One region of the Pseudomonas sp. B21-056 genome, then DNA from elsewhere that is predicted to be linked to it. Evidence: predicted binding sites of a transcription regulator. Region 1 holds the regulator's gene; the other holds the start of a gene.

Region 1 (15,014 bases):
ACCCCGCCAACGAGCGGGACTTGGACAGGGTCTGGGTGACCAGCAGGTTCGGATAACGGTCCACCAGACTGATGGCCGTCTCGCCGCCGAAGTCGATATAGGCCTCATCGACCACCACCACCGACTCCGGGTTGGCCTTGAGAATCTGCTCCACCGCGTCCAGTGCCAGCAGGCAGCCGGTCGGGGCGTTCGGGTTGGGGAAAATGATCCCGCCGTTCGGCTTGGCATAGTCCGCCGGATCGATCCGGAACTGTTCGTCCAGGGGCACCGCATCGAACGGGATGCCATACAGCCCGCAGTACACCGGATAGAAGCTGTAGCTGATGTCCGGGAACAGGATCGGCTGGTCGTGTTGCAGCAGGCCGTGAAAGATGTGCGCCAGCACTTCGTCCGAACCGTTGCCGAGGAACACCTGGTTCCCCCGCACGCCGTAATACCGGGCCACGGCGTTCTTCAGTAGATCGCTGTTGGGGTCCGGGTACAAACGCAGATTGTCGTTCAGTTCGGTCTGCATCGCCGCGAGGGCCTTGGGCGACGGGCCGTAGGGGTTCTCGTTGGTGTTGAGCTTGACCAGCCGGGTCAGCTTCGGCTGTTCGCCCGGCACATAGGGCACCAGGTTCTTGACGAACGGGCTCCAGAATTTACTCATTTCAGTTTCCCTGCCCTTCAATGGAGGACTCATCAAGAATGCGGTACTCGGCGCTACGGGCGTGGGCACTCAGCGATTCGCCACGGGCCAGCACCGAAGCGGTCTTGCCCAGTTCGGACGCACCCTGCTCGGAGCAGAAGATGATCGACGAACGTTTCTGGAAGTCATACACCCCCAACGGCGACGAGAACCGCGCGGTGCCGGAAGTCGGCAATACGTGGTTGGGACCGGCGCAGTAGTCGCCCAGGGCCTCGCTGGTGTGGCGGCCCATGAAAATCGCACCGGCATGACGGATCTGCGGCAACCAGGCCTGCGGATCGGCGACCGACAATTCCAGGTGCTCCGGCGCGATGCGGTTGGCGACCTCGATCGCCTGTTCCATGTCAGCGACCTTGATCAGCGCACCACGGCCATTGATCGAAGTGTTGATGATTTCGGCGCGATCCATGGTTGGCAACAGCTTGTCGATGCTGGCGGCGACCTTGTCGAGGAATTCGGCATCCGGGCTGACCAGGATTGCCTGGGCGTCTTCGTCGTGCTCGGCTTGGGAAAACAGGTCCATGGCAATCCAGTCCGGATCGGTCTGGCCGTCACACACCACGAGGATCTCCGAAGGGCCGGCGATCATGTCGATACCGACCTGGCCGAACACGTGACGCTTGGCGGTGGCGACATAGATGTTGCCCGGCCCGACCACCTTGTCGACCCTCGGCACGCTTTCGGTGCCATAGGCCAACGCAGCCACGGCCTGGGCGCCACCAATGGTGAACACCCGATCCACGCCGGCGATGCAGGCGGCAGCCAGCACCAGCTCGTTGATTTCACCCCGCGGGGTCGGCACGACCATGACCACTTCGGCAACGCCGGCAACCTTGGCCGGAATCGCGTTCATCAACACCGAGGATGGATAGGACGCCTTGCCACCCGGCACGTACAGGCCGGCACGGTCCAGTGGCGTGACCTTCTGGCCCAGCACCGTGCCGTCGGCTTCGGTGTAGCTCCAGGAGTCCTGTTTCTGTTTTTCGTGATAGCTGCGCACCCGGGAGGCGGCTTTTTCCAGGGCTTCGCGCTGGGGCATGGTGATCCGAGTCAGGGCCAGCTCCAGGCGCTCGCGCGGCAGGATCAGGTCGGCCATGGACGCCGCTTGCAGGCCGTCGAATTTCTGGGTGAATTCCACCAGGGCTGCATCGCCACGCTCGCGCACGGCCTTGATGATATCCAGCACCCGCTGATTGACCGAGTCGTCAGACACACTTTCCCAGCTCAGCAGATGATCCAGATGATGTGCGAAATCCGGATCGGCAGCGTTGAGTCGGCGAATCGAAGTGGGAGCGGTCATAGCGAGGGCCTCATTAATGGCAAATGCTCAGGCGCCCTAAGCTACCAGTCCATTCGCGTGGGCACCTGAGAAAATTGGCTATGACACGGATAGACGGGCGCGACCGCAGTCGCGCAGGTGTATCAGCCGCGGTGTCGCGATTCCACTGCGTTGCGCAGGGTATCGATCAAAGCCTGGATGCGGGCGTGCTGCATTTTCATCGACGCCTTGTTGACGATCAGCCGGGAGCTGATGTCCGCGATGAAATCCTGGGGTTCCAGGCCGTTGGCCCGCAGGGTATTGCCGGTGTCGACGACATCGATGATCTTGTCCGCCAGGCCGATCAGCGGCGCCAGCTCCATCGAACCGTACAACTTGATGATATCGACCTGACGGCCCTGCTCGGCGTAGTAACGCTTGGCAACGTTGACGAACTTGGTCGCCACCCGCAGGCGCCCCTTGGGCTCAAGCGCGCCGACCTTGCCGGCGGTCATCAGCTTGCACCGGGCGATCCGCAGGTCCAGAGGCTCGTACAAACCCTGGCCGCCATATTCCATCAGCACGTCCTTACCGGCAACACCGAGGTCGGCGGCGCCATGTTCAACGTAAGTCGGCACATCGGTGGCACGCACGATCAGCAAGCGCACATCGGCCTGGGTCGTGGGGATGATCAGCTTGCGGCTCTTGTCCGGATTCTCGGTCGGCACGATGCCCGCTTCAGCCAGAAGCGGCAGGGTGTCGTCAAGGATGCGGCCCTTGGACAGTGCGATGGTCAACATGGGAAACGTCAGTCCTTATCAAGGTACACATGCCCGGTCGCAAGCGGCGCCGGACACACATCGAGAACGCGACATCCTCGATCTGTAACGAAATCAACGGGCGCATCCCTGCGCCCATGCAGCAACAACTAGCCTGGTACGCGGCGGATCTTCGCGCCGAGCATCTGCAGCTTCTCTTCGATGCATTCGTAGCCACGGTCGATGTGGTAGATACGGTCGATCAGCGTGTCGCCTTCGGCAATCAGGGCCGAGATCACCAGGCTGGCCGAGGCCCGCAGGTCGGTGGCCATCACTGGTGCGCCCTTGAGCTTCTCGGTGCCGGTGACGATGGCGGTGTTGCCTTCGACCTGGATCTTGGCGCCCATGCGGTGCAATTCGTAGACGTGCATGAAACGGTTTTCGAAGATCGTCTCGATCACCGCGCCGGTGCCTTCGGCAATGGCGTTGAGGGAGATGAACTGCGCCTGCATGTCCGTCGGGAACGCCGGGTATGGCGCGGTCCGCACGTTGACAGCCTTGGGCCGCTTGCCGTGCATGTTGACTTCGATCCAGTCTTCGCCGCAGGTGACTTCAGCACCGGCTTCCTTGAGTTTCTCCAGGACGGCTTCAAGGATGGTCGGATCGGTGTCCTTGACCTTGACGCGACCACCGGTGACGGCAGCAGCGACCAGGTAGGTACCGGTTTCGATCCGGTCCGGCATCACTTTGTAAGTGGCCGAATGCAGGCGCTCGACGCCATCGATGGTGATGGTGTCGGTACCGGCACCACTGATCTTGGCGCCCATGGCGATCAGGAAGTTCGCCAGATCCACCACTTCAGGCTCGCGGGCAGCGTTTTGCAGCACACTGCGGCCCTTGGCCAGTGCAGCGGCCATCATGATGTTCTCGGTACCGGTCACGCTGACGGTGTCGAAGAAGAAATGAGCGCCGCGCAGGCCACCTTCAGGCGCCTTGGCCTTGATGTAGCCGCCTTCGACGTCGATGATCGCACCCATGGCTTCCAGGCCACGGATGTGCAGGTCCACCGGACGCGAGCCAATGGCGCAACCGCCAGGCAAGGCGACTTCGGCTTCACCGAAACGGGCAACCATCGGGCCCAGCACCAGGATCGACGCACGCATGGTTTTCACCAGTTCATACGGAGCGACCAGGGTCTTGATGGTGCGCGGATCGATCTCGACGCTGAGTTTCTCGTCGATCACCGGCTCGATGCCCATGCGACCGAACAGCTCGATCATTGTGGTGATGTCATGCAGGTGCGGCAGGTTGGCCACGGTCACCGGGCCATCGCACAGCAAGGTCGCGGCCAGGATCGGCAGGGCCGAGTTCTTCGCCCCGGAAATACGGATCTCGCCATCAAGACGAACGCCGCCGGTAATAATCAGTTTATCCATAAGAATCTCGACGCCCTTGGGCTCAGGTGCGCTCGGCCCAGGCCGCGCTGCTGAAAAATTTCATCGTGACCGCGTGGATGCTGCCATCGGCAATCCATGGGTTCAAATGGGCATAGATGCTCTGCTGACGCTTCACTGGGCTCAACGCCACCAGTTCATCGCTGATCACGTTCAGCTGGAAGTTGCAGCCTTCGCCTTCAACTTCCACCTTCGTACCAGGCAGCTTTCCTTCAAGGAAGCTCTTCACTTCTACAGCCTGCATGCTCAACCTCAATCGGCGCCCTGTGCGCACGGGTCGCACATCATACAAAAAAGCCCCGCGCCTGCGAACCCCGCGAAGCAGGACTCTGACGGGGGGGCTGTGGGTCAGGAATGCACCAACAACTCGGTCAGTTCGCTGACCTGGGCTATTTCGCGCATGTCTTCGGGCATTCCACGGATGCTCCACGCCTTGCCGGCCGCCTTGGCGTCCCGCATGAAGCACAGCAGCAGCGACAGTCCGACACTGCTGGACTTCTGCACCGCCGAACAGTCGATGACCAGCTCGGCCGCACTGACGGACCTGATCAGCGCCTGACCCTGCTTGCGCAGGGCCGGGCCGGTGCGATAGTCCAGCACGCCGCTGAGCAACAACTCGCCGGCCTCGCCCAGACGAACGGCCGACTCACTCGCCGACGCACTCATTGTTCCTGCTTCTCCTTGGCTTGCTCGGTCACTTCCTTGGCCTTGGCGACTTCGCCGGCCCAGCCATCGATGGTCTTGTCCAGGTCATTGCCATTGCGCTGCATCGCATCGGCGAACTGGTCGCGGAACAACTTGCCGATGTTGATGCCGTTGATGATCACGTTGCGCACTTTCCACTCGCCGTTCAACTGCTCGAGTGTGTAGGAGACGGGATAGATCGCGCCGTTGTTACCCTTGACCTGCATGTCGACGCTGGTACGGGTACCGCTTTCATCCTTGGCCGGCCCAACGGTGATGCCCTGGTTGTTGTATTCGAGCAGGGCGTTGCCGTAGAACTGCATCAGGCTGCGCTTGAAGTTTTCCTGGAAGCGGGTCATCTGCGCTGGGGTTGCCTTGCGCGAGTACTTGACCGTCATGATGCTGCGGGAGATGCCATCGGCGTCCACCACCGGACCGACAATGCCGTTCAGCGCGTCATAGAACGCGCTTGGGTCCTGCTTGTATTTCTCCTTGTTGGCGGCAAGGTCTGCCAGCAACCGGGTCGTGGTGTCCTGGATGATGTCGTGCGCCGAAGGCGCTGCCAGGGCATTGGTCATCAGCGGCAGGGCTGCCAGCAGGACCAACAGGCTGCGTCGCAAGATAGAGATCATCGAAAGGCTCCTTATTTGGCGTCTTTGCTAACGGTATTGAGCAGGAATTTCCCGATCAGGTCCTCGAGCACCAGCGACGACTGCGTGTCGTGGATGGTCCCACCGTCCTTGAGCAGGGTTTCTTCCCCGCCCACGCTGATACCGATGTATTTCTCGCCCAGCAGCCCGGCGGTAAGGATAGATGCAGTGGAATCGGTCGGCAGGTTATCCACGCGCTTTTCCAGCTGCAGCGTCACCCGGCCGGTGAAGCTGTCGCGATCCAGATCGATTGCCGTGACCTTGCCGATGGTGACACCGGCCATGGTCACCTTGGCTCTGACCGTCAAACCGGCGATATTGTCAAAGTAAGCGTAAAGTTTATAAGTATCGGTGTTCGCGGTCGGCGCCAAGCCACTGACCCGCAAGGCCAGCAGCAACAAAGCCAGGATACCAGCCAGCAGGAAAAGGCCGACACCGATTTCCAGGGTGCGGTTTTGCATCAGAAATCTCCAAACATCAAGGCGGTCAGAATAAAGTCAAGGCCCAGGACCGCCAGCGAGGCGTACACCACGGTCTTGGTAGTGGCACGGCTGATCCCCTCAGACGTGGGCTCGCAGTCATAGCCTTGAAACACGGCGATCCAGGTCACCACGAAAGCGAATACGGCGCTCTTGATGACACCGTTGAGCACATCATCGAGAAAGTCGACGCTGTTCTGCATGTTGGACCAGTAGGAGCCTTCATAGACCCCCAGCCAGTCGACAGCCACCCATGAGCCACCCCAGATGCCGACGACGCTGAAGATGATCGCCAGCACCGGCAGGGAAATGAAGCCGGCCCACAGGCGCGGGGCAATGATGTACTTGAGCGGATCGACGCCGATCATCTCCAGGCTGGACAACTGCTCGGTAGACTTCATGTTACCGATTTCGGCCGTCAGCGCCGAACCGGCACGGCCGGCGAACAGCAATGCGGTCACCACCGGACCGAGCTCACGCAACAGCGTCAGCGAGACCATCTGCCCGACCGCCTGCTCCGAACCGTAGCTGGACAGGATGTTGAAGCCCTGCAACGCCAGCACCATGCCGATGAAAATCCCGGACACGACGATGATCACAAGGGACATCACCCCCACCGAATGCAGTTGCTTGACCAGCAGGCCAAAACCGCCGCCCGTGGCGTTGCGCCCCAGCAAGGCATGGGCCAGGAACAATGTGGAACGGCCCAGCACCGCCAGCACGTCGATGCCGGAACGGCCGAACAGGCGAATTCTTTCTATCAATGATTTCTTGCGCATCAGCGCTTCCCCAGCAGATCGGTACGGTAATCCGTGGCCGGAAAATGGAACGCCACCGGACCGTCCGGATCGCCCTTCATGAATTGGCGAATGCGCGGGTTGTCCGAAGCCTTCAACTCCTGGGGCGTACCCTGCCCCAATACCTGGCCATCGCCGACCACATAGATGTAGTCCGCGATGCTGGCGGTTTCGGCCAGGTCATGGGATACCACGATGCTGGTGATGCCCAGGGCATCGTTGAGCAGCCGGATCAGGCGCACCAGCACCCCCATGGCGATCGGGTCCTGCCCAACGAAGGGCTCGTCATACATGAGGATTTTCGGATCGAGGGCAATCGCCCGCGCCAGGGCGACCCGACGCTTCATGCCACCGGACAGCTCGTCCGGCATCAGATCGAGGGCGCCACGCAGCCCGACCGCCTGCAACTTGAGCAGGACGATGTCGCGGATCATCTCATCCGGCAAGTCGGTATGGACCCGTAGCGGGAATGCCACGTTCTCGAATACATCGAGATCGGTGAACAGCGCGCCGCTCTGGAACAGCACGCCCATATGCTTGCGCGCATCGAACAGGTCGCTGCGCGACAGCTTGGGAAGATTCTGGCCATTGACCCAGACTTCACCGGCACTCGGCCGCAACTGCGCGCCCATCAGGCGCAGCAGCGTGGTCTTTCCGCACCCGGAAGGCCCCATGATGCCGGTCACCTTGCCGCGCGGGATACAAATATCGATGTCATTGAAAATGCTGCGCGTCCCTCGCTTGAAGGACAACCCCTTCAGCTCGACCGCGTAGGCGTTGTCGGCACTCATCTAAACTCCTTGCGATGCAGCCTCACATCCGAATGCCCTGCCCAGCCGATAGCGTCGGTACCACCGGGCATCCGAACCGGCGGCGAACTATATCACTGCAACGGCCAAGCGCCCAAGGGCCACCCCCAACCCGTTAAGCCTGGCTTAAGGTAAATGAGTGCATTTATCCAGAACCTGGTGAGGTGTTTGCACAACGCATGACGAACTAACGTGAGGGAATTGTTCATTGCCGCTATAATCGCCGCCTTTTCATCGGGCTATACGATTTCTGACATGAGCCAATCCAGCGATCTGATTCAATCGGCACAACGTACCATCCGCCTCGAGCTCGAAGCCGTGCAAGGCTTGCTGCCCCATATCGACGCTGATTTCGTACGCGCCTGCGAGATGATTCTGGCCAGCAAAGGCCGCGTCGTGGTGGTCGGCATGGGCAAATCCGGGCACATCGGCAACAAGATCGCCGCGACCCTGGCCAGCACCGGCACCACGGCATTTTTCGTCCACCCGGCCGAAGCCAGCCACGGTGACATGGGCATGATTACCCAGGACGACATTATCCTGGCCCTGTCCAACTCCGGCTCCACCAACGAAATCATTACCCTGCTGCCGTTGATCAAGCGCCTGGGTATCCAGTTGATCAGCGTCACCGGCAACCCCGACTCGCCGCTGGCCAAGGCCGCCGAAGTGAACCTCAATGTTCACGTCGAGCACGAAGCCTGCCCGCTGAACCTGGCACCAACCTCTTCCACCACTGCGGCCCTGGTCATGGGCGACGCCCTGGCCGTGGCCCTGCTGGAAGCCAGGGGGTTCACCGCGGAGGATTTCGCCTTCTCCCACCCTGGTGGCGCCCTGGGCCGACGCCTGCTACTGAAGGTCGAGAACGTGATGCACGCCGGGGACGAGTTGCCGCAGGTGCAACGCGGCACGCTGCTCAAGGATGCACTCATGGAGATGACCCGCAAAGGCCTGGGCATGACGGTGGTCCTCGAGGCCGACGGCAAGCTCGCCGGGATCTTCACCGACGGCGACTTGCGTCGTACCTTGGACCGGACCATCGATGTACACAGTGCCACCATCGAGCAGGTCATGACGCCCCACGGCAAGACCGCCCGCGCCGAAATGCTCGCCGCCGAGGCCCTGAAAATCATGGAAGACCACAAGATCAGCGCCCTGGTGGTGGTCGATGCCGAAGACCGCCCGGTGGGCGCCCTGAACATGCACGACTTGCTGCGTGCGGGAGTCATGTAAATGAACGCAGACCTGCTGCAACGCGGTAAAACCATCAAGCTGGCCGTGTTCGACGTGGACGGCGTGCTGACCGACGGGCGCCTGTACTTCCTCGAGGATGGTAGCGAGTTCAAGACCTTCAATACCCTCGACGGCCAGGGCATCAAGATGCTGATGGCCGCCGGCGTGCAGACCGCTATCATCAGCGGCCGCAAAACCCCGGTGGTCGAACGGCGTGCGAAGAACCTTGGCATTCCCCACCTTTATCAAGGGCGCGAGGATAAACTGGTGGTCCTGGACGAACTCCTGGGCCAACTCAACCTGAGCTATGAACAGGTCGCCTACCTGGGTGACGACCTGCCGGACCTGCCGGTGATCCGCCGGGTTGGCCTGGGCATGGCAGTGGCCAACGCGGCCGGCTTCGTACGCGAGCACGCCCACGGCGTCACCACGGCGCGAGGCGGCGAAGGCGCGGCCCGTGAGTTCTGCGAATTGATCCTGCGCGCCCAGGGCCGCCTCGAAGCGGCCAACGCCGCGTACCTGTGAGCCATTTATGCTGAGCAAGAAGATTCGCACCATCCTGCTGTTCGCGTGCATCGCGGCGATTTTCGCGGCGGTGGGCTACTGGAACATCAGCCCCGAACGTTTTCTCGACCGCCCCGCCGCACAGGTCCAGGAAAACGACATCGACTGGTATGCGACCAACACACATACACTGCAATACCTGCCCGATGGCAAAGTGCAGTACGAAATGACGTCCGACAAGGTCGATCACGTCAAGGCCACCGACATTACGCTGGTCGCCAATCCGGACCTGAACATGTTCCGCGGCACGGAGTTCCCGTGGCATGTGCAGAGCAAGCGTGCTGAAGTCAAACCCGGCGGCACCGAAGTTGAACTGATCGACTCGGTACGCGTGGCACGCACCGATGAGAAGAACCGCACGACCATCATCACCAGCACTCGCATGACCGTGTTCCCGCAGCAACAATATGCGCAGACCGAGCAACCCGTTAGAATCGACGGCGCCGGTGGTGTATCGACCGGCACGGGCATGAAGGCGTATTTGAAGGAAAGCAGGATACACCTGCTATCGAACGTAAGAGGACAGTATGAAGCTCGCTAAAACCCTCCCTATTTTGCTCAGTCTGGGCGCAGCACTGGGAAGCGCGAGCGCCTGGTCCCTCCCCAACGACCGCGACCAGCCTATCCGCATCCAGGCTGACGATGCCCAATTGGACGACAAGAACGGTGTCGCCACCTATAAGGGCGATGTGATCATCACCCAGGGTTCGATGAAGGTCACCGGCAACACCGTGACCATCACCCGCACCCCGAACGGCGACATCGACGTGGTGACCTCGGTGGGCAACCTGGCCTATTTCGAGCAGTTGCAAACCGCCGGCGACACCAAGCCCGTACAGGGTTACGGCGTGACCATCCAGTATCACGCCTCCCAGGACCGCGTCGTGCTGATCGATCGCGCCAAGGTCATCGACAAGGACAACAACGTCACCCAGGGCGAAAAAATCGTCTACGACACGAACAAGAAACTCGCCAGCGCCGGTCGCGCCACCGGCAACAAGGTGACCGAGCAGCGCCCACGGATCGACATGGTCATCCAGCCGAAAAAGAAAACCGAGCAAAAGGCCCAGTAATGGCAACTCTGAAAGCCCAGCACCTGGCCAAGAGCTACAAGAGCCGTCAAGTCGTGCGCGATGTCAGCCTGTCGATCGACAGCGGGCAGATCGTCGGCCTGCTCGGCCCCAACGGCGCGGGCAAGACCACCTGCTTCTACATGATCGTCGGCCTGGTCCAGGCCGATCAGGGCCGCGTCCTGATCGACGACCTGGACGTCAGCCACCAGCCGATGCATGGCCGGGCAAAGGCCGGTATCGGCTATTTGCCGCAAGAGGCGTCGATCTTCCGCAAACTGTCGGTTGCCGACAACATCATGGCGATCCTCGAGACCCGCAAGGAACTCGACAAGGCCGGTCGTCGCCAGGAGCTGGAAAGCCTGCTGCAGGAATTCCACATCAGCCACATCCGCGACAACCTCGGCATGAGCCTGTCCGGTGGCGAACGACGCCGGGTGGAAATCGCCCGAGCCCTGGCCACTGCCCCGAAATTCATCCTCCTCGACGAACCGTTCGCCGGTGTGGATCCGATTTCGGTGGGTGACATCAAGCAGATCATTCACCATCTCAAGGCCAAGGGGATCGGTGTGCTGATCACCGACCACAACGTGCGCGAGACGCTGGACATCTGCGAAACCGCCTACATCGTCAATGACGGCCAATTGATCGCCGAGGGTGACTCCGCCACCATCCTGGCCAACGAACTGGTCAAGGAAGTGTATCTGGGCCACGAGTTCCGCCTGTAAGCGCGAAGTGTCTGGCAAATTGTCCCGGCGCCGCTAATTTAACTAAGGCAGCGCCCTGGGGCGCTCTCAGTGAATCCCCGTCATCGGGAAACTAATTGAGAACTTCCCCTAGGCAAACACTTAAGTTTCAGGCATATAATTTGCTTAAGGTTTGGCGCTCCGGCGCCCTTGTAGTGGATGGCGCATGTGCGCCGGCGAATAAGGTGTTAAGCCCCTGCCATGAAACCATCGCTAGTCTTGAGAATGGGCCAGCAGCTGACGATGACACCGCAGCTGCAACAGGCCATCCGCCTGCTCCAATTGTCGACCCTGGACCTGCAACAGGAAATCCAGGAGGCCCTGGAATCCAATCCGATGCTCGAACGCCAGGAAGAAGGCGACGACTTCGACAATACCGATCCGCTGGCCGACAACGTCGAGCACAAACCCAATACCGAGATCCAGGAACCGTCTTACCAGGAGGAAGCCGCCCCGACGGTGGATAACCTCGAGGATGGCGAATGGAACGAACGCATCCCCAACGATCTGCCCGTGGACACAGCCTGGGAAGACGTCTACCAGACCAGCGCCAGCAGCCTGCCCAGCGGCGATGATGACGAGTGGGACTTCACCACCCGCACCTCTGCCGGCGAAAGCCTGCAAAGCCACCTGCTGTGGCAGTTGAACCTGGCGCCGATGTCCGACACCGATCGCCTGATCGCCGTGACCCTGATCGACTGCATCAACAACCAGGGCTACCTGGACGAGACCCTCGAAGAAATCCTCGAGGCCTTCGATCCCGAGCTGGACATCGAGCTGGACGAGATCGAAGCCGTCCTGCACCGTATCCAGCAGTTCGAGCCGGCCGGCATCGGCGCCCGCAACCTGGGTGAGTGCCTGCTGCTGCAACTGCGCCAGCTGCCCGCCAAGACGCCGTGGCTGGCCGAGGCCAAGCGACTGGTCACCGACTATATCGACCTGCTGGGCGGCCGCGACTATAGCCAGCTGATGCGGCGCATGAAGCTCAAGGAAGATGAGCTGCGCCAGGTGATCGAACTGGTCCAGAGCCTCAACCCACGCCCGGGCTCGCAGATCGAGGCCACCGAGCCCGAATACGTGGTGCCCGATGTGATCGTGCGCAAGCACAACGATCGCTGGCTGGTGGAACTGAACCAGGAATCGGTGCCCAAGCTGCGGGTCAACGCCCAGTACGCAGGTTTTGTAAGGCGCGCCGATACCAGCGCCGACAACACCTTCATGCGTAACCAGTTGCAGGAAGCGCGCTGGTTCATCAAGAGCCTGCAAAGCCGCAACGAAACGCTGATGAAGGTCGCCACCCAGATCGTGGAACATCAACGCGGCTTCCTGGACTACGGCGACGAAGCGATGAAGCCGTTGGTCCTGCACGACATTGCCGAGGCAGTGGGCATGCACGAGTCGACAATCTCCCGGGTGACCACGCAGAAATTCATGCATACCCCACGGGGTATCTACGAATTGAAATATTTTTTCTCCAGTCACGTCAGCACCTCCGAGGGCGGAGAATGCTCATCCACGGCCATCCGCGCGATCATCAAGAAACTGGTGGCTGCGGAAAATCAGAAAAAGCCGTTGAGTGACAGCAAGATCGCTGGTTTACTGGAGGCACAAGGCATTCAGGTGGCCCGCCGTACCGTCGCCAAATACCGTGAATCCCTAGGGATTGCACCTTCGAGCGAACGCAAGCGGTTGATGTAACAGGCCACGCCACAGCGTTCCAGTGGCAGGCATTTCTGCCTGCCGCTTTATGCACTGGCAACGAAGGAGAAGCTGTATGCAAGTCAACATCAGTGGACACCAACTGGAAGTGACCGAACCCCTGCGTACGTACATCGGCGAAAAACTCGACCGATTGGAAAGGCATTTCGACAAGATCACCAACGTGCAGGTCACGATGAACGTCGAGAAGCTGCTGCAGAAAATCGAAGCCACGTTGCATATTCCCGGTGGAGAGGTGGTTGCCAACGCGGAGCACACAGACATGTATGCCGCGATTGACCTGCTGACCGACAAGCTGGATCGCCAACTCAAAAAGCATAAGGAAAAGACCCAGAGCCTGCTCCAAGGCGCAACCGGTCGTTAACCCCCCCAATCCATGATCCGACTAGAATCCATCCTGACCCCCGGCCGTTCCCAGGTGAACGCGCCGGGAGGCAGCAAGAAGAAAGCCCTCGAACAAATCGCCAACCTGATCCACCGGGAAGTACCGGATCTGGAAATGCAGGACGTTTTCGAGGCCCTCGTTGCCCGTGAAAAACTCGGTTCCACCGGTTTTGGCAACGGCATCGCCATTCCCCATTGCCGCCTCAAGGGTTGTGCCACGCCGATCAGCGCGCTGCTGCACCTTGAAGCCCCCATAGATTTCGACGCCATCGATGGCGCACCGGTCGACCTGCTGTTCGTCCTGCTGGTCCCGGAAGCGGCAACCGACAAGCACCTTGAACTGCTCCGCCAGATCGCCAGCATGCTGGACCGCAAGGAAGTGCGCGACAGGCTGCGCGGCGCATCGAGCAACGAAGCCTTGTATCAGGTTGTCCTGGACGAGCAGAACGGTCATTAATCATGCGCCTGATCATCGTCAGCGGCCGCTCCGGCTCCGGTAAAAGCACGGCCCTCAATGTGCTTGAGGACAGCGGCTACTATTGCATCGACAACCTGCCGGCCGGCCTGCTGCCGGAGTTGGCCGAGCGGGCGCTGATCCACACCGAGCTGGCGCAACCGCTGGTGGCGGTTTCCGTCGACGCGCGCAACCTGCCAAGCCACCTGTCGCGCTTTCCCGAACTGCTCGAGGAAGTGCGCAACCGGCATATCCAGTGCGACGTGCTGTATCTGGATGCCGATGATGAAACCCTGCTCAAGCGCTTTTCCGAGACCCGGCGGCGCCACCCCCTGAGCAACGCCAACCGCTCGCTGGCCGAAGCCATCGAAGACGAAAGCCAGCTGTTGGGGCCGATCGCCGACCTGGCGGACCTCAAGGTCAACACCACGAACCTGAACCTGTATCAGCTGCGTGACACCATCAAGTTGCGTTTGCTGAACCAGCCGGAACCGGGCACCGCGTTCCTGGTGGAGTCGTTCGGCTTCAAGCGTGGCATGCCGGTAGACGCCGACCTGGTGTTCGATGTGCGCTGCCTGCCCAACCCTTATTGGAAACCGGAACTGCGCGAGCAGTCCGGGCTGGATCAACCGGTGATCGACTACCTGGCGGCCCAGCCGGATGTCGAGGAAATGTTCCAGGACATCTCCGGCTACCTGCTTAAATGGCTGCCCCGCTTTGCCGCAAGCAACCGCGCCTATGTCACGATCGCCATCGGTTGTACCGGTGGTCATCACCGCTCCGTCTACCTGACCGAGCGCCTGGGCCAGCTCCTGCAACAATCCCTGAAGAACGTCCAGGTTCGCCACCGCGACCTCAGCTAAAGGATCCACATCGCGATGCCTGCTCGGGAAATTGAAATCATCAACAAGCTGGGCTTGCATGCCCGCGCGTCAGCCAAGTTCGTCGGGGTGGCAGGCCAGTTCAAGGACACCACCATCCGGGTCGGTCGTACGCCGGAGGCCACGGTCGATGGCAAGAGCATCATGGCAATGATGATGCTCGCAGCGGGCAAGGGCACCAAGATCTACCTGGAAACCCAAGGCGAGCAGGAGCAGGAGGCGATGGATGCGCTGGTGACCCTGATCAACAACTACTTCGACGAAGGTGGCTGACACCGCAAGACTGTTGTGGCGAGGGGATTTATCCCCGCTGGGCTGCGAAGCAGCCCTGCGGGGATAAATCCCCTCGCCACAGGATGCTTTTACACATTAAAAAGGCGCGTCATCCA
Region 2 (5,187 bases), 2.1 Mb from region 1:
CCCACATCGCCTGGTTCAATGAAACGAACAACCCGAAGCTGTTGACGATCAGCCCCAGCCACAACAAGGGCAGCACCAGGGTATCGGGCAGCAATTGATGCTCGGCATCGATCAGGCTCATGCCCAGCAGGCCCCAGCTCAGCACCATCACCAGCGCGGCTTGCCAGCCAAAGCCGAAATGCCAGGCGACGAAGGCCGACAGGGCGCCGCAGGCCAGTTCCGTCAAGGGATAACGCCGGCCAATCGGGGTGCCACAGCTGGAACAGCGGCCACGCAGCGCGAGGTAGCTGAACAACGGGATATTTTCCCAGGCCCGAATGCGGTGGCCGCAGTGAATGCACTGGGAATGAGGCAGCATCAGGTTGTAGGCCGGGCCGGGCGTTTCGGCCGGCAGGCCCAGCAGGTCGTGGGCCTGCAGCCGCCATTCCCGGGTGAGCATCTTGGGCAGGCGCCACACCAGGACATTGAGGAAACTGCCGACGATCAGCCCGAGCAATAACGCCGTCAGCACGAAGGCCAGGGGGTAAAGCACGAAAAATTCGGTCAGGGGCATGTCAGATCGCAGAGCCGAGTTGAAAGATGGGCAGGTACATGGCCACCACCAGGCCGCCGACGACCACCCCCAGGACCACCATGATGAACGGTTCCATCAGGCTGGTCAGGTTGTCCACCAGGTTGTCGACCTCGGCCTCATAGAAACTTGCCACCTTGTCGAGCATGTCGTCCAGTGCCCCGGACTCCTCGCCGATGGCGGTCATCTGGATCGCCAGGTTGGGGAATATGCCTGAGGCGCGCATGGAAAAATTCAACTGCATACCGGTTGAGACATCCTGCCGGATGCGCTGGACCGCACGTTTGAACACCACGTTGCCGGTGGCACCGGAGACCGAGTCCAGCGCCTCCACCAGCGGTACGCCGGCGGCGAAGGTGGTGGACAGTGTCCGGGCGTAACGGGCCACGGCGGATTTGTACATCAGCGCGCCTACCAGCGGCAGCTTGAGCAGCCACTTATCGCGCCAGTCACGAAAGCCCTGGGAGCGCTTGAGCGCATACTTCACGCCAAAAAACGCGCCCACTACCCCGCCCAGCAGCAGCCACCACCACTCCTGCATGAACTCCGACAGGCCGATGACCATCAGGGTGAAAGCCGGCAGTTGTGCGCCGAACCCGGAGAACACCGATTCGAACTGCGGCACCACCTTGACCAGCAGGATGCCGGTAACCACTGCCGCGACGAGCACAACGGCCGTCGGATAGGTCATGGCTTTCTTGATCTTGGCCTTGAGGGCTTCGCTCTTTTCCTTGTAGGTCGCGACCCGGTCCAGCAGGGTGTCCAGGGCGCCGGCCTGTTCACCGGCGTCCACCAGGTTGCAGTACAACTCGTCGAAATACTGCGGGCACTTGCGCAACGACGCGGCAAAGCTGTTGCCGGCGGCGACTTCCTGTTTCACCTCGTCCACCAGCTTGCGCATGTTGGCGTTATCGAAGCCTTCGCCAATGATGTCGAAGGCTTGCAGCAAGGGAACACCGGCCTTGAGCATCGTTGCCATCTGGCGGGTGAAGAGGGCGATATCCAGTGGCTTGATGCGTTTGCCCTTGCTGAATATCGAGGTGGATTTCTTGCGAACCTTGTCCGGGTTGATCCCTTGCTTGCGCAATTGCGCCTTGACCAGCGCCGGGCTCTGGCCGGTCAGCTCGCCGGACATCTTTGTGCCTTTGCGGTCCTTGCCTTCCCAGGTGTAGGTATCGGTTTTTACTGCCTTGACCGCCATGTTCAATCCTTGGTGACCCGGTTGATTTCTTCGAGGCTGGTCACGCCTTGCATCACTTTGAGCAGCCCCGAAGTGCGCAGGTCATTGAAGCCGTCCTTGCGCATCTGCAGATCGATTTCCAGGGAATTGCCTTCGGCCATGATCAGCCGTTGCAGCTCAGGCGTATTTTTCACCACTTCATAAACCCCCACGCGTCCCTTGTAGCCGCTGTTGCACTGTTCGCAACCGACCGGCTCATAGATCGTGAATGAGCCGATGCGTTCCTTGGGGAAGCCTTCCTTGAGCAGGGTTTCCTCGGGAATCTCCGTGGCTTTCTTGCATTGGTTGCACAGTTTTCGCGCCAGACGCTGGGCGATGATCAGGTGGACCGCCGTGGCGATGTTGAAGCCGGGGATGCCCATGTTCTGCAAGCGGATTAGGGTTTCGGCGGCGCTGTTGGTGTGCAGGGTGGAGAGCACCATGTGCCCGGTCTGGGCTGCCTTGATGGCAATTTCAGCCGTTTCCAGGTCGCGGATCTCACCCACCATGATCACATCCGGGTCCTGGCGCAGGAACGAGCGCAGGGCCTGGGCAAAGTCCATTCCCTGACGTGGGTTCACGTTGACCTGATTGATGCCTTCCATGTTGATTTCCACCGGGTCTTCGGCGGTGGAAATGTTGATGTCCACGGTATTGAGGATATTCAAGCCGGTGTAGAGCGAGACAGTCTTGCCCGAGCCGGTCGGTCCGGTCACCAGGATCAGCCCTTGTGGTTGCTTGAGGGCCGCGAGATAGAGGTCTTTCTGATCCGGCTCGTAGCCCAGGGCATCGATGCCCATTTGCGCGCTGGAAGGGTCGAGGATCCGGATCACCACCTTTTCGCCCCAGAGCGTGGGCAGGGTATTGACCCGGAAGTCGATGGATTTGGTTTTCGACAGGCGCATCTTCAGCCGGCCGTCCTGCGGTTTACGCCGCTCGGAAATATCCAGGCTGGCCATGACCTTCAGGCGCGCGGCGATGCGGGTGGCCAGTTGGGTCGGCGGCCTGGCCACTTCCCGCAGCATGCCGTCGGTACGCACCCGCACCCGATAGGATTTTTCATAGGGTTCGAAGTGCAGGTCCGAAGAGCCGCCCTTGATCGCGTCCAGCAGCATCTTGTTGACGAACCGCACCACCGGCGCGTCATCGGTGTCCTGGCCGGTGATGGCGTCCTGCTTGCGATCGTCGTCCGACTCGATGTCCAGGCCATCGAGGTCGACATCACCCATGCCTTCCAGGCCCGTGGTGCTGGATTCGAAAAACTTCTCGATGGCATCGCTGAGTTTGTCATCCTCCACCAGGATGGCTTCGGTGGTCAGGCCGGTACTGAACTGGATGTCGTTGATGGCCTGGTGGTTGGTGGGGTCGGAGATCCCCACGAACAGCTTGTTACCGCGCCGCCACAGCGGCAGGGCATGGTGTTGCCGGACCAGTTTCTCACTGACAAGGCCAGTGGGCTGGCTTTCCTTGTCCAGGCTGTTGAGGTCCAGCAGGGCGACGCCAAAATGCTCCGAGGCGATTTCCGCAACCTGGCGGCTCTGGACCAGTTTGTTCTGCACCAGATAGCTGACCAGGGGCATGCGATTGCGTTGGGCTTGCTGCTGCGCCTGCTGCGCGCTTTGCTCGGTGATCAGCTCGGCCAGCACCAGTTGCTTGGTCAAACCGCTGAGGGTGATGTCATTCATGGGGATACCAACTGCTGACAGTTCATGACTTATAGCCTAGTCAAGCATCGACGCCAAACCAGCGGGGCGGGGTGACAAAAAGTGTCAGATAGTGCGGATGTTGGGGTAGGACGTTGGGATTACGTGGACTCAAACCCCTTGCTGGCTGGGTGCCAAGGGTTGGCATATGCCGTGCAATACCCCCTCCAACCATGAGATTTCGCCTCATGTAATGGAGATGTCTATGAGCAAGCAGAATGGTTTTACTCTGATCGAGCTGCTGATCGTCGTGGCGATTATCGGCATTCTGGCGACATTTGCGTTGCCGCAGTATTCCAAGTATCAGGCGCGGGCCAAGGTAACGGCAGCGGTGGCGGAAGCGACCGCGTTGAAGGTGCCGTTCGAGGATATGATCAACCAGGGTACTGATCCAACCCTGGCGACCGTCGGTGGAACGGCAACAACCGGCAATTGCACCATGACCGCTTCCGGCACCGCCTCTACGGGCTTGGGTAGCATTGGCTGCACCCTGCTCAATGCTCCCGGCCCGGTGCTGGGCAAGACAATTACCCTCAGTCGTGATGGGAACGGCGTATGGACTTGCGCTACCACGGCGGCTAAAGAGTTCGCCCCTAAAGGGTGCCCAGGCGTATAAGGCCAACAGTCTGTGACGAGGGAGCGTACTCCTGCTGGGTCGTGTAGCAACCCCATAATCAGGGCCGCTGCGCGCTGAAGCGGCAACCAAGCCCCCGCGGGAGTAAGCCAAATTCCCTCGTCACAAAAAATCTCCTTATTTCATAAGGTTAGGGGTAGCCAAAACCCGCAAGTTGCATGTCTGGAATCAATAAGTCATGCATTTTGCATGATCAGGGAAATTAGCGTTTCGCTTAACTTATTGATTTTAAGGAAAATAATTTATTTCTCAAAACTGGCACACCCTTCGCACTACTCCTGATAACCCTGCCGGGAAGCACCTCCGGCAGTTTCTGAGAAAAACAGGAGTTACTCGTATGAAGAAGTTCGCTATCACTGCCGCTGCTGCTGCCGCACTGACCTTGACCATGGCTAACGCATTTGCCGAGACTGCTCAAGCGACCCAGGCTCCAATGATGTTGGCTGCTGGCGAAGTGACCAAGGCGAAGGAAGCCACCTCCGACACCTGGATCACCACCAAGGTCAAGGCTGACCTGGTTACCGAAAAAGGTATCCCTGGTTCCGATATCAAAGTTGAAACCAACAAAGGCGTTGTATCCCTGTCTTCGACTGTTGCCGTAACTGAGACTCAGAAAGACACTGCCGTGGCGATCGCCAAGAAAATCAAAGGCGTCAAAGCCGTATCGGCTGATGGCCTGAAGGCCGATTAAGGCCAAGACTTCTCGCCTGGACTGGGAGAGGGCACGGCAAACGGGCTGAGTCATACGTTTGCCGTTGCTTTGGAGTTCATGCGAAAGGCCACAGGGACGTGGCCGCCACAGGCCCTCGGTGTTTGCCGGGGGCCTGTTCTATTCCGGATGAAAGTCAGCCGACCCTTGTATTGACTGGTCTACCGCCATCGCGAGCAGGCTCGCTCCCACATTGGTTGTGGGTTGTCCTAAAAATGTACGGTCGGCGCCGATCCCTGTGGGAGCGAGCCTGCTCGCGATGGCAGTGTCACTGCCAGCCTCATTCAGGGCCCCCGCCGGCTGGTGATCTGCACCAGCCGATTGCCCTCGAAACGCAGGAACTGGTACATG

Evidence for each region. Region 1 encodes sigma-54, which starts transcription at its own class of promoters, with help from an activator protein. Its sites were predicted from a motif close to ANTGGCATNNANNTTGCTNT; they were not measured.
Region 2: the regulator sigma-54 is predicted to act here: its motif matches at 3,634-3,653, upstream of LOY67_RS23420 (pilin).

The regions. Positions count from the first base shown of each region.
Region 1 is NZ_CP087203.1:993,651-1,008,664, reverse strand. Features, by position in the region: gene hisC (histidinol-phosphate transaminase) at 1-649, opposite strand, end outside; gene hisD (histidinol dehydrogenase) at 651-1,988, opposite strand; gene hisG (ATP phosphoribosyltransferase) at 2,111-2,746, opposite strand; gene murA (UDP-N-acetylglucosamine 1-carboxyvinyltransferase) at 2,875-4,140, opposite strand; gene LOY67_RS04275 (BolA family protein) at 4,163-4,402, opposite strand; gene LOY67_RS04270 (lipid asymmetry maintenance protein MlaB) at 4,507-4,824, opposite strand; gene LOY67_RS04265 (phospholipid-binding protein MlaC) at 4,821-5,474, opposite strand; gene mlaD (outer membrane lipid asymmetry maintenance protein MlaD) at 5,486-5,953, opposite strand; gene mlaE (lipid asymmetry maintenance ABC transporter permease subunit MlaE) at 5,953-6,750, opposite strand; gene LOY67_RS04250 (ATP-binding cassette domain-containing protein) at 6,750-7,559, opposite strand; gene LOY67_RS04245 (KpsF/GutQ family sugar-phosphate isomerase) at 7,833-8,807, shown strand; gene LOY67_RS04240 (KdsC family phosphatase) at 8,808-9,332, shown strand; gene lptC (LPS export ABC transporter periplasmic protein LptC) at 9,340-9,912, shown strand; gene lptA (lipopolysaccharide transport periplasmic protein LptA) at 9,899-10,444, shown strand; gene lptB (LPS export ABC transporter ATP-binding protein) at 10,444-11,169, shown strand; gene LOY67_RS04220 (RNA polymerase factor sigma-54) at 11,389-12,885, shown strand; gene hpf (ribosome hibernation-promoting factor, HPF/YfiA family) at 12,962-13,270, shown strand; gene ptsN (PTS IIA-like nitrogen regulatory protein PtsN) at 13,283-13,747, shown strand; gene rapZ (RNase adapter RapZ) at 13,750-14,607, shown strand; gene LOY67_RS04200 (HPr family phosphocarrier protein) at 14,623-14,898, shown strand.
Region 2 is NZ_CP087203.1:5,385,176-5,390,362, reverse strand. Features, by position in the region: gene LOY67_RS23435 (prepilin peptidase) at 1-553, opposite strand, end outside; gene LOY67_RS23430 (type II secretion system F family protein) at 555-1,772, opposite strand; gene pilB (type IV-A pilus assembly ATPase PilB) at 1,775-3,475, opposite strand; gene LOY67_RS23420 (pilin) at 3,699-4,109, shown strand; gene LOY67_RS23415 (BON domain-containing protein) at 4,465-4,818, shown strand; gene LOY67_RS23410 (DUF2845 domain-containing protein) at 5,121-5,187, opposite strand, start outside.